Regions from separate parts of the Turicibacter sp. TJ11 genome, predicted to be linked through region 1. Evidence: riboswitches for the same ligand, from Rfam matches in the RefSeq annotation. Region 1 holds a riboswitch; the other holds the start of a gene.
The links. Region 1 has a riboswitch for S-adenosylmethionine ahead of metK (methionine adenosyltransferase). Riboswitches for the same ligand answer to the same signal wherever they lie in the genome.
Positions count from the first base shown of each region.

Region 2: it holds a riboswitch for S-adenosylmethionine, as region 1 does, so the genes downstream of both, JRC48_RS09580 (methionine ABC transporter ATP-binding protein) here and metK (methionine adenosyltransferase) in region 1, are expected to answer to the same signal.

Region 1 is NZ_CP069349.1:2,413,474-2,418,676, reverse strand. It holds gene JRC48_RS11615 (diacylglycerol kinase family protein) at 383-1,273, opposite strand; gene metK (methionine adenosyltransferase) at 1,578-2,768, opposite strand; SAM riboswitch class I at 3,072-3,174, opposite strand; gene JRC48_RS11605 (DNA recombination protein RmuC) at 3,249-4,430, opposite strand; gene JRC48_RS11600 (ISL3 family transposase) at 4,601-5,203, shown strand, end outside.
Region 2 is NZ_CP069349.1:1,995,783-2,000,985, reverse strand. It holds gene JRC48_RS09590 (MetQ/NlpA family ABC transporter substrate-binding protein) at 1-42, opposite strand, end outside; gene JRC48_RS09585 (methionine ABC transporter permease) at 137-805, opposite strand; gene JRC48_RS09580 (methionine ABC transporter ATP-binding protein) at 805-1,818, opposite strand; SAM riboswitch class I at 1,934-2,032, opposite strand; gene JRC48_RS09575 (manganese efflux pump) at 2,237-2,806, shown strand; gene pflB (formate C-acetyltransferase) at 3,133-5,203, shown strand, end outside.

The sequences.
Region 1 (5,203 bases):
AGGAATTCCCAAACTTAGCACTCAGATAAAACTTGTTTAGTTATCAATTAACGATAAAAAATATTTAGCAACGCTCTTAAATTAGAATCAGTGTACTAGTTTATTTTTAATTAATGAAATCACGTCTATTAAAATAAAAAATGATCAGTTAATTCCCGATCATTTTAATAACATTTATTTGAATATGTTCTATTTTCAGTAATCATCTAATCTATCAAAAATCATCCAAATCAAGACTTCCTATTAATTTTATTAAGTTCTTTAAAATGTTAAAGTCTATATCTAATGGCTACATAACTATAAGTTAAGTTTTCAAACTCTTTAGTTTTTAGTAAGGCGATTAGTAAAAATTTATCAATAATAAATAGATTAGTTTAAGAAATTACGGCTTTAAAGATAAAATCTGCGCTCTTCTTTGAAGACTTTTGATTTTGACACTCCTCATAATTCCACCATCTTCACCGTCGAGTGTCCACTTCACATCTTGTTCGCTTTCAACAGTCATACGATCGGTTTTGAAAGTAACAACATATTCTGGATCGTACTGAGTATTTAAGAAATCATTGAGTATTCGATGGATATCAATTAAATTTTTTGGTGCACGAATTAATGTCACTTCAAATAATCCATCACTTAAATCCGCGTGATTTCCAAATGCATTTTTAATTCCAGCAACTGAATCTGAATTAGAAATCATTCCAAAAATATAATCACCTTCTAAAAATCCATCACGATATGTAATTTTACATTTATAAGATTGAATGGTTGGTAACTTTAGTAACCCTTCAATTAAATAAGCTAATCCACCTAACATATTTTTTCTTGGTTGTGGTGTTTCATAAGCCACATCTGTAAATGCTCCAAAAGCTGCAACATAAGTAAAATATCGATTCCCAAATTGACCAATATCGATAGACATTGGTTTTCCTTGAATACATAACTCTAAAGCCTTGGGAATATTTTTAGGAATCCCGAGCGTCATCGCAAAATCGTTAGTTGTGCCTGTTGGAATATAACCAATTGGTGTTGTTGCGTTTGCTTCAATCAACCCAGTAATTACTTCATTTAATGTTCCATCTCCACCACTGGCAATAACTAAATCATATCCTCTAGCTTCCTTCATCTTCTCAACCGCGTCATACTTAGCTTTCGTTGGATAAACAACGACTTCGTAATCGGCTGCACTTAATTGACTGACGATGAGAAGTAAATAATCCTTAATCATTCCACGTCCAGAAGTTGGATTAATAATCAACAATACCTTCTTACGCACAGAGGCACTTCCTTTCAAATACTAAAACTTCATTTTACATTATATTATATCATCTAATCTAAAAAAAATGTTGTTTATCACCGAATATCTTTTTTCATAGTAATGGAAAACAAAAATATCTTTAGTTACTGTGGATAAATCTTAATTAATCCCTTGGTTTCATACGAACATAAATGTTGATAAGTTACCTGCGATTAGTAACGAAGCACCTATTCCTTGATCACTAGCGAAAGAACGAACTAAAAATATATCATTCTCAGTTATATAAAAAACCTGATTCACTAAATGAATCAGGTTTTTTATATTAAAGTTGAGCTTTTAACACTTCAACTTTATCTAAACGTTCCCATGGTAAGTCTACATCTGTACGTCCAAAATGTCCATACGCAGCAGTTTGTTTATAAATTGGGCGACGTAAATCTAACATTTGAATAATTCCTGCTGGACGTAAATCAAAGTTTTGACGAATCACTTCTACAATTTTAGTATCCGATACTTTTCCAGTTCCAAATGTATCAACCATAATCGAAGTTGGTTGCGCTACTCCAATAGCATAAGATAATTGAATTTCAATTTTATCAGCATATCCCGCTGCAACTAAATTTTTAGCCACATATCGTGCGGCATAAGCCGCTGAACGATCGACCTTAGTTGCATCTTTTCCAGAGAAAGCTCCACCACCATGTCGGGCGTATCCTCCATATGTATCAACAATAATCTTACGTCCTGTTAATCCTGCATCTCCATGTGGTCCACCAATCACAAAACGACCTGTTGGATTTACTAAATAACGTGTATTTTCTGTGATAAGCTCTTGTGGTAAAACAACGTCAAACACATGCTTTTTAATGTCAGCTTCAATTTCTTCGTGACTAACTTCTGGTGAATGTTGAGTCGAAATAAGGACAGTATCAATAGAAACTGGTTTTCCTGCTTCATCATATTCTACTGTCACTTGTGTTTTACCATCTGGACGTAAATAACTTAATGTTCCGTTTTTACGAACTTCTGTTAAACGACGTGATAATTGGTGTGCTAATGAAATAGGTAATGGCATATATTCTTTTGTTTCATTAGTAGCAAACCCAAACATTAATCCTTGATCACCAGCTCCGATTGCTTCAATTTCTTCATCTGACATTGTTCCAGTACGTGCCTCTAATGCTTGGTCAACTCCCATGGCAATATCAGCTGATTGTTCATCGATTGCTGTTAATACTGCGCAAGTATCCGCGTCAAATCCATACTTCGCACGATCATAACCAATTTCACGAATCGTTTCACGAACAACTTTTTGAATATCAACATATGAAGAAGTAGTAATCTCCCCAAATACTAAAACTAATCCTGTCGTAACAGATGTTTCACAAGCTACACGAGCCATAGGATCTTTAGCTAAAATAGCATCTAAAATTGAATCAGAAATTTGATCTGCAATTTTATCTGGATGCCCCTCTGTTACAGATTCTGATGTAAATAAACGACGTTCTGTCATAATTGTCCTCCTTCTATTACACTAAGGGATACTCTATATTTTTAATGAACTATTTAAAGATAACGCTAGGGTCGGTTAATTTTTTATTAACAAAATCAATCATTCTTCCTTTATATTGTACACTTCAAGAAACATTATCCAAATGATCAGATAAAATTCACAACTGGCAAGTTAAGTATTAATCAATGATACGTCAATAGTTTAATAATCAAGTCTAATTAACGCTTTAATGATAACAACTCCCATAAGCCAAATATAATAAAAAAGTCCGCTATAAGCGGACTTGAATAACTGATTCAAACCCTCTTATTGCTCGAGTTAAACTCGCTTGGGTTGGCACCTTCCCGTCAAAGGGAGGTTGCCGCGACTTCACAGGCCCCTATGCCTCCATCGCTCTTAATAAGAGTATATTATTGTATTTATTTTTTAGCTTTCCTCTTTATTATAAAAATAAACGTTTTATTTGTCAATTACTAACACTTATTCTTTGAAATCTAGTTCGACATTTGAGATAGCATCAAATCTTGTTCCAATTTTCTCAGTTGTAATATGGATCTCTTTGACATCTTTTGAAACACTGTCTATATGTCGACTTAGCTTATCCCAGCGATCTTTATATCGTCTAAACTCTTCTCCGAGTTTATTTAATTCTTGTTGAATCACTAAAGCATGTCGATCTCGTTCTAAGTTATTTAAAATCACTTGAATCGTTGTTAAAGTAGACATCAACGTTGTCGGTGAAACTAGCCAAACTCTTCTATGCTGAGCATATTCAATTAAATCCACATGATACGCATTAATCTCTGCAAAGATTGCCTCAGCGGGTAAAAACAAAATCGCTTGATCGGATGTTTCCTTTGGTGTAATGTACTTACTGGCAATGTCATCAATATGTTTCTTGACATCTTGTTTAAACTGTTTAGTTGCAATCTGTCGTTCCACTTCCATTAATGTTTTATCCATCATTCGTTGATAATTTTCTAACGGGAATTTTGAATCGATCGGTAAATTTCCAAGCGGTTCTGGTGCGAATAAAATGGCATCTACCATTGTCGCATTAGAAAGCTTATACTGCGTTTGATATAAGCGATCATTTTTTTCTCCGAACACGGATGCTAAGATTTGATATAACTGAACTTCTCCATAGGTTCCACGACTTTTTTTATCTGTTAATAAAGTCTGCAACGAAACAATATCGGTTGATAAATTTTCAATCTTTTTTTGTGCCTCATCAATTTTAGCTAAACGAACTAAAATATTTTGAAATGTTTCATTTGTCTTACTGAATGACTGATCTAAACGTTCATTCACTTTATCATTAATTCGCATTAAGTTAACTTCGATTCGTCCATTTAACTTCTCAAAATCACGTTGTAACTCCTCTGTCACTAATGTACTATGTTGATGAAGTTGCTGACGAATCGTTCGCTCAAACTGACTGTAGCGCTCTAAAACACGCTCATTATTTTGACTGACCGTATCTAACATTTGAAAGTTGGACTGTTGTAATCTTTTTTCCATTCGCTGTTGCTCATCAATCACGTGTTTGACTTGTTGTTCAAGCAATGAATACTGACGTGTTTCTCTATTTGGCGTTTCTTTAATTAGTACTAATATGACTAAAATAATTAATACAATCAATAATAAATATATACCTATCATCTTATCCCCTCTTTCAATACTTCTTTATTTTACCATAATCATAAAAGGTTCTATAATATTTGGTGTTGCTAATGGAGCAGCGCCTTTTTTCATGGCATAAAAAAGAGACATCTCGTCTCTGTCCTGTTACAATGTTATCGGCTAAGAAAAAATTGAAAGGATTGAGTTTGATGTCCCACTCATATTTTACTAGAAAACTCTTAAACATTAAAGACAAACATATCACATTTGAGAAAGATTATTTAGAAGAAGTTAAGATGAAGGGTGTCACTAGCTTTATTTTTAAGGGCATTCTATCCTATCAACCGACTCATTGCGAGCACTGCGGCACTCTTTTTGATTCTAAATTTAAAAAGCATGGATTCAAAACCTCTCGAATCGTCATTCCAAAAGTTTCACTTCATGATACTTATCTAGAATTAAAGAAGCAACGTTATTACTGTGGGCATTGTCAGTCCACGTTTACCCTAAAAACAACGATCGTTGAAAAGAACTGCTACATCTCTTACCACACGAAACATGCCATTGCTTTAGAGGCTCAAAATAAAATATCTGAGTCTGATATTGCTCGTCGCCATCAAGTCTCTCATTCAACGGTTAATCGTGTCATTCATAGCTTCTATGAATCTCAAACCTTAAATCTTAATTATTTACCTGAAAATCTTTGTTTTGATGAGTTTAAGTCTGTTAAGTCTGCCCAAGGACATATGTCTTTTATCTTTTGTGATGCTGACTCCAAACAAATCATCGACATCATTGAAGATCGCCGTTTA
Region 2 (5,203 bases), 420 kb from region 1:
AATGGTGATTAAACTTAATAAACCTAATGATAATTTTTTCATACTTAAATTCCCCCTATAATTTCTTATTCGTTTTCTCTCACGAATTTATGATATAAATCTTAATCAATGATTAAGGATTTAACTAGATAAATAACTATCTTCGATCAATCTTTTTAGTGAGGGTATCACCAATAAATTGAAGAATAAAAACTAAAATTAAGATAATAACGGTTGCGACAAAGACGACGTCAAAGCGTTGACGCTGAAAGCCATCTAGATAGGCGAGATTTCCAAGTCCTCCTGCTCCGATGACGCCGGCCATTGTTGTATAACTAACCAATGAAATCGTGGTGACTGTAATACCTGAAACTAGGGCCGGTAAACTTTCTGGTATTAAGACTTTTAGAATAATGGTCCAAAGTGAGGCTCCCATAGCGACAGAAGCTTCAATAACTCCTTTGTCAATTTCTCGAAGTGCGATTTCGACTAATCGCCCATAAAAAGGGGCCGCACTGATAATTAATGCCGGTAAGGCTGCATTAGGGCCGAGGATGGTGCCCACTAGAAATTTTGTCACGTTTAATAAAAGGATAATTAAGATGACAAATGGAATTGAGCGAAAGATATTAACAATGGCTGATAAAAAGCTATTAATCCATCTATTTTCTAGTAACTGATTTTTAGAAGTTAAAAATAAAATTAAACCAAGGATTAATCCTAAAATAAAGACAAAGAAACTTGAGATAGCTGTCATATAAAGCGTTTCGGTTGTAGCCTCTAACATCTTATCCCATCTGACATTAGGTATTAATGATACAAACATTAGGAAATCACCTCAATTTCTACTCCAGCTTCTTTTAAGTAGTTGATAGCAGGAGTGATTTCTTGACCAAGGAATTGAACATAAAGTGAGCCATAACCACCTTCTTGAGTCTGAACAACTTTTCCTTGAATAATATTGATCTCGACTTGATAGTTTCGAATGACATTTGTAATAAAGGGTTGAGCTGCTTTTTCCTTTAAGTATTTTAATAACACTACTTTTCCCTCTGGGTAGTTAGTTAAAAGCTCTTCAACTAGTTCATAAGATTCCGATTCACTAACGACTTGCTTAACAAATCGTTGAGTGACTAGATGTTTAGGGTTATTAAAAACACTTAATACATCACCTTTTTCAATAATTGATCCGTTTTCCATAATAGCCACATGATGACAAATTTTTTGAATGACGTGCATTTCATGAGTAATAAGAACAACGGTTAAGTGATATTTTCGATTAATTTCAACGAGTAAGTCTAAAATTTCATCCGTTGTTTGAGGATCAAGTGCTGAAGTTGCTTCATCACAAAGCAAAACTTTAGGATTGTTAGCTAAAGCACGAGCAATTCCAACACGCTGTTTTTGGCCTCCACTTAATTGAGAGGGATAGTTATTTTCTTTTCCCTTTAGTCCGACTAAATCGATTAGTTCAAGTACACGCGACTGAATCTTGTCTTTTTTAACGCCAGCAATTTCAAGTGAGAAGGCGATATTTTCAAATACTGTACGTGACCAAAGTAAATTAAAATGTTGAAAAACCATTCCAATTTGTTGCCTAGTAAGGCGTAACTCTTTAGCAGAAATTTTAGTTAAGTCTTTTCCATTCACGACGACTGATCCTTCTGTAGGACGCTCTAATAAGTTCAACATACGAATGAGCGTGCTCTTTCCTGCGCCACTGTAACCAATAATCCCAAAAATCTCTCCTTGTCTAATGGATAAATCAATAGAATTAACAGCAGTAACAGGACCAGAATCGGTATTAAATATCTTTTTGATTTGATTAAGAACAATCATAAACTTCTCCCCTTTCTCCCAGTTATCTCCCCTAGTTTCTTTCATGAAATAAAAAACCTTTCTGCTTAGATCAACAGAAAGGTCTATTACATAAAAGGATGTAATTTAACACTTTCTCTCATCTTTCAGATAATATCTGCAGGAATTAGCACCATATCATATGATTGGTTGCCGGGCATCGTAGGGCCTGTCCCTCCGCCGCTCTTGATAAGAGTTTTATGAAAATATATGAAATTTTAAATCTTATTAACTATTATAATACCATTTGTTGGAAAGTCAATTATTTTTTAAAGAAAGAGACAAAAACGTGAAAGTCATCGATAGACATCGAAAGAGTAGGAAACTTTTTAATCATATCTTCATCTCAAGCAAGATAAGATGTAAAGTTAATAGAAATATAAAATAGAGGTGATGATCGTTGAAGGATTATTTGGTAGTTATTATGGTAATGTCTGTTGCTTTAGCTATGGATGCTTTTGCTGTTGCTATTACACTGGGGATGAATGGATCAGCAAATAGAATTAGGGAATGTCTAAAAGTATCGTTGAGTTTTGGATTTTTCCAAGGTCTTTTATTTATTTTAGGAATTGTGTCATTAAAATTTGTTAGTGGTCAAGTGACAGCCTATAATCGATTAATTGCAGGAGTGATCTTAGTCATATTAGGTGTAAGAATGTTAAAAGAGTCATTTGGAGAACCTGAATTATGTGAAGAAGTTGAAAAAAATAAAAGAAAAGATTTATCCTTTAAGTTGTTAGCTATGTTTGGAATTGCAACGAGCATAGATGCTTTAGCAGCGGGAATTACCTATGGGTTAATGTATAATGAATTAATATTAGCCACGATCTTAGTTTCCGGTGTAGCCTTTATGCTTTCTTATATAGGATCATCTTTTGGTAAAAAATTAGGTCATCTCATTGGAAATAAGGCCACTATTTTTGGTGGGATTATTATTATTTTATTAGGAATAGATACGTTGTTTTTTTAAAAGATAAAATTAGAGGTTATTTTAGGATCCTCTTAATAGAAAATATGATGACTAAAAAGAGGATTTTTTAGTATAAATTAATATTATACCCATTTTTAAAAATATTTTTTAAAAAACTAGAGTATATAAGTTGATTTTTTCCAATGGTGGAAATATAATAATAACTGTAAAAGATATATACGTTATAACGTTTAGGGGGAGTTACTAAATGTTATATGCGTATAGTGTAAACCCTTTACAATATTTAGAATTCTGTTATAAAATTAATTTTGTAATGGGATTAAAATTTCAGAGAGGTTCTTAAAGAACTATAAGGAGGAACTATCATGGAAGCTTGGCAAGGCTTTAAAGGTACAGAATGGCAAGAAAAAATCGATGTGCGCGATTTCATTAATCAAAACATCACTGTTTACGAAGGAGACGACTCTTTCTTAGCAGGACCAACTGAAGCAACAACAAAATTATGGGAGCAAGTAATGGAGTTAACTAAAGCTGAGCGTGAAGCTGGCGGAGTTTTAGACTTAGATACAAAAATCGTATCAACAATTACTTCTCACGAACCAGGATACTTAAACAAAGATTTAGAACAAATCGTTGGTTTCCAAACTGACAAACCATTCAAACGTTCATTACAACCATTCGGTGGAATTCGTATGGCTGAAAAAGCAGCTGAATCTTATGGATTCCATGTAGATCCAGAAGTATCTCATATCTTCACTGAATACCGTAAAACACATAACCAAGGTGTATTCGATGCTTACACGCCAGAAATTCGTGCAGCTCGTAAATCAGGTGTTATCACAGGATTACCAGATGCTTACGGACGTGGACGTATTATCGGTGACTACCGTCGTGTGGCTTTATACGGGGTAGATCGTTTAATGGCTGAAAAATTAAAAGATCATAACAATACTTCACGTGTAATGGATGAAGAAAACATTCGTTTACGCGAAGAAATTTCTGAGCAATACCGTGCTTTAAATGAATTAAAACAAATGGCAGCAAAACATGGTTTCGATATTTCTAAACCTGCAACAACTGCTAAAGAAGCTGTTCAATGGTTATACTTTGGATACTTAGCAGCAATCAAAGAGCAAAACGGTGCTGCGATGTCTTTAGGACGTACGTCAACATTCTTAGATATCTATATTGAACGTGACTTACAAAATGGTGTTATTACTGAAGAAGAAGCACAAGAGATCATGGACCACTTCGTAATGAAATTACGTTTAGTTAAATTCTCTCGTACACCAGATTACAATGAATTATTCTCAGGAGATCCAACTTGGGTAACTGAATCAATCGCTGGTATGTCAACTGATGGATTCCCATTAGTAACTAAAAACTCATTCCGTGTTTTACACACATTAGATAACTTAGGACCAGCTCCAGAACCAAACTTAACAGTATTATGGTCAACAAAATTACCTCAAGGATTCAAAGAATACTGTGCAAAAATGTCAATCAAAACATCAGCTATTCAGTATGAAAATGATGACATCATGCGTCCAATCTATGGTGATGACTATGCAATCGCATGTTGTGTATCACCAATGAAAGTTGGTAAACAATTACAATTCTTCGGTGCACGTGCTAACTTAGCAAAAGCATTATTATATGCAATCAACGGTGGTAAAGATGAAAAATCTAAAGTACAAGTTGGACCACACTGGGCACCAATTACTGATGAAGTATTAGATTACAACAAAGTCATGGAACGTTACGATGAAGTAATGGAATGGTTAGCAGACTTATATGTTAATACATTAAATATCATCCATTACATGCATGACAAATATAGCTATGAGCGTATTGAAATGGCATTACATGATACTGATGCAGAACGCGTTTCAGCAACTGGTATCGCTGGATTATCAGTAGTAGCCGATTCATTATCAGCGATTAAATATGCTAAAGTTAAACCAATTCGTGACGAATTCGGTATTGCAGTTGACTTCGAAGTTGAAGGAGACTTCCCTAAATACGGAAACAACGATGATCGCGTAGACCAAATTGCAGTAGACGTTATGTCATCATTCATGACAAAAATCCGTAAACACAAACCATACCGTGCAAAATTACAAACTCAATCTATCTTAACTATCACATCAAACGTTGTATACGGTAAGAAAACAGGAACAACACCATGTGGTCGTAAAGCAGGTGAGCCATTCGCACCAGGTGCAAACCCAATGCACGGACGTGATTCACATGGAGCAATCGCTTCAATGTCATCAGTAGCGAAATTACCATTTGAATCTGCACAAGATGGTATCTCAAATACATTCTCATTAGTACCTAAATCATTAGGACGTACAGATGAAGAACGTAATAAAAACTTAGTAGCAATCATGGATGCTTATGTTGCTAAAAAAGGACATCACTTAAATATCAACG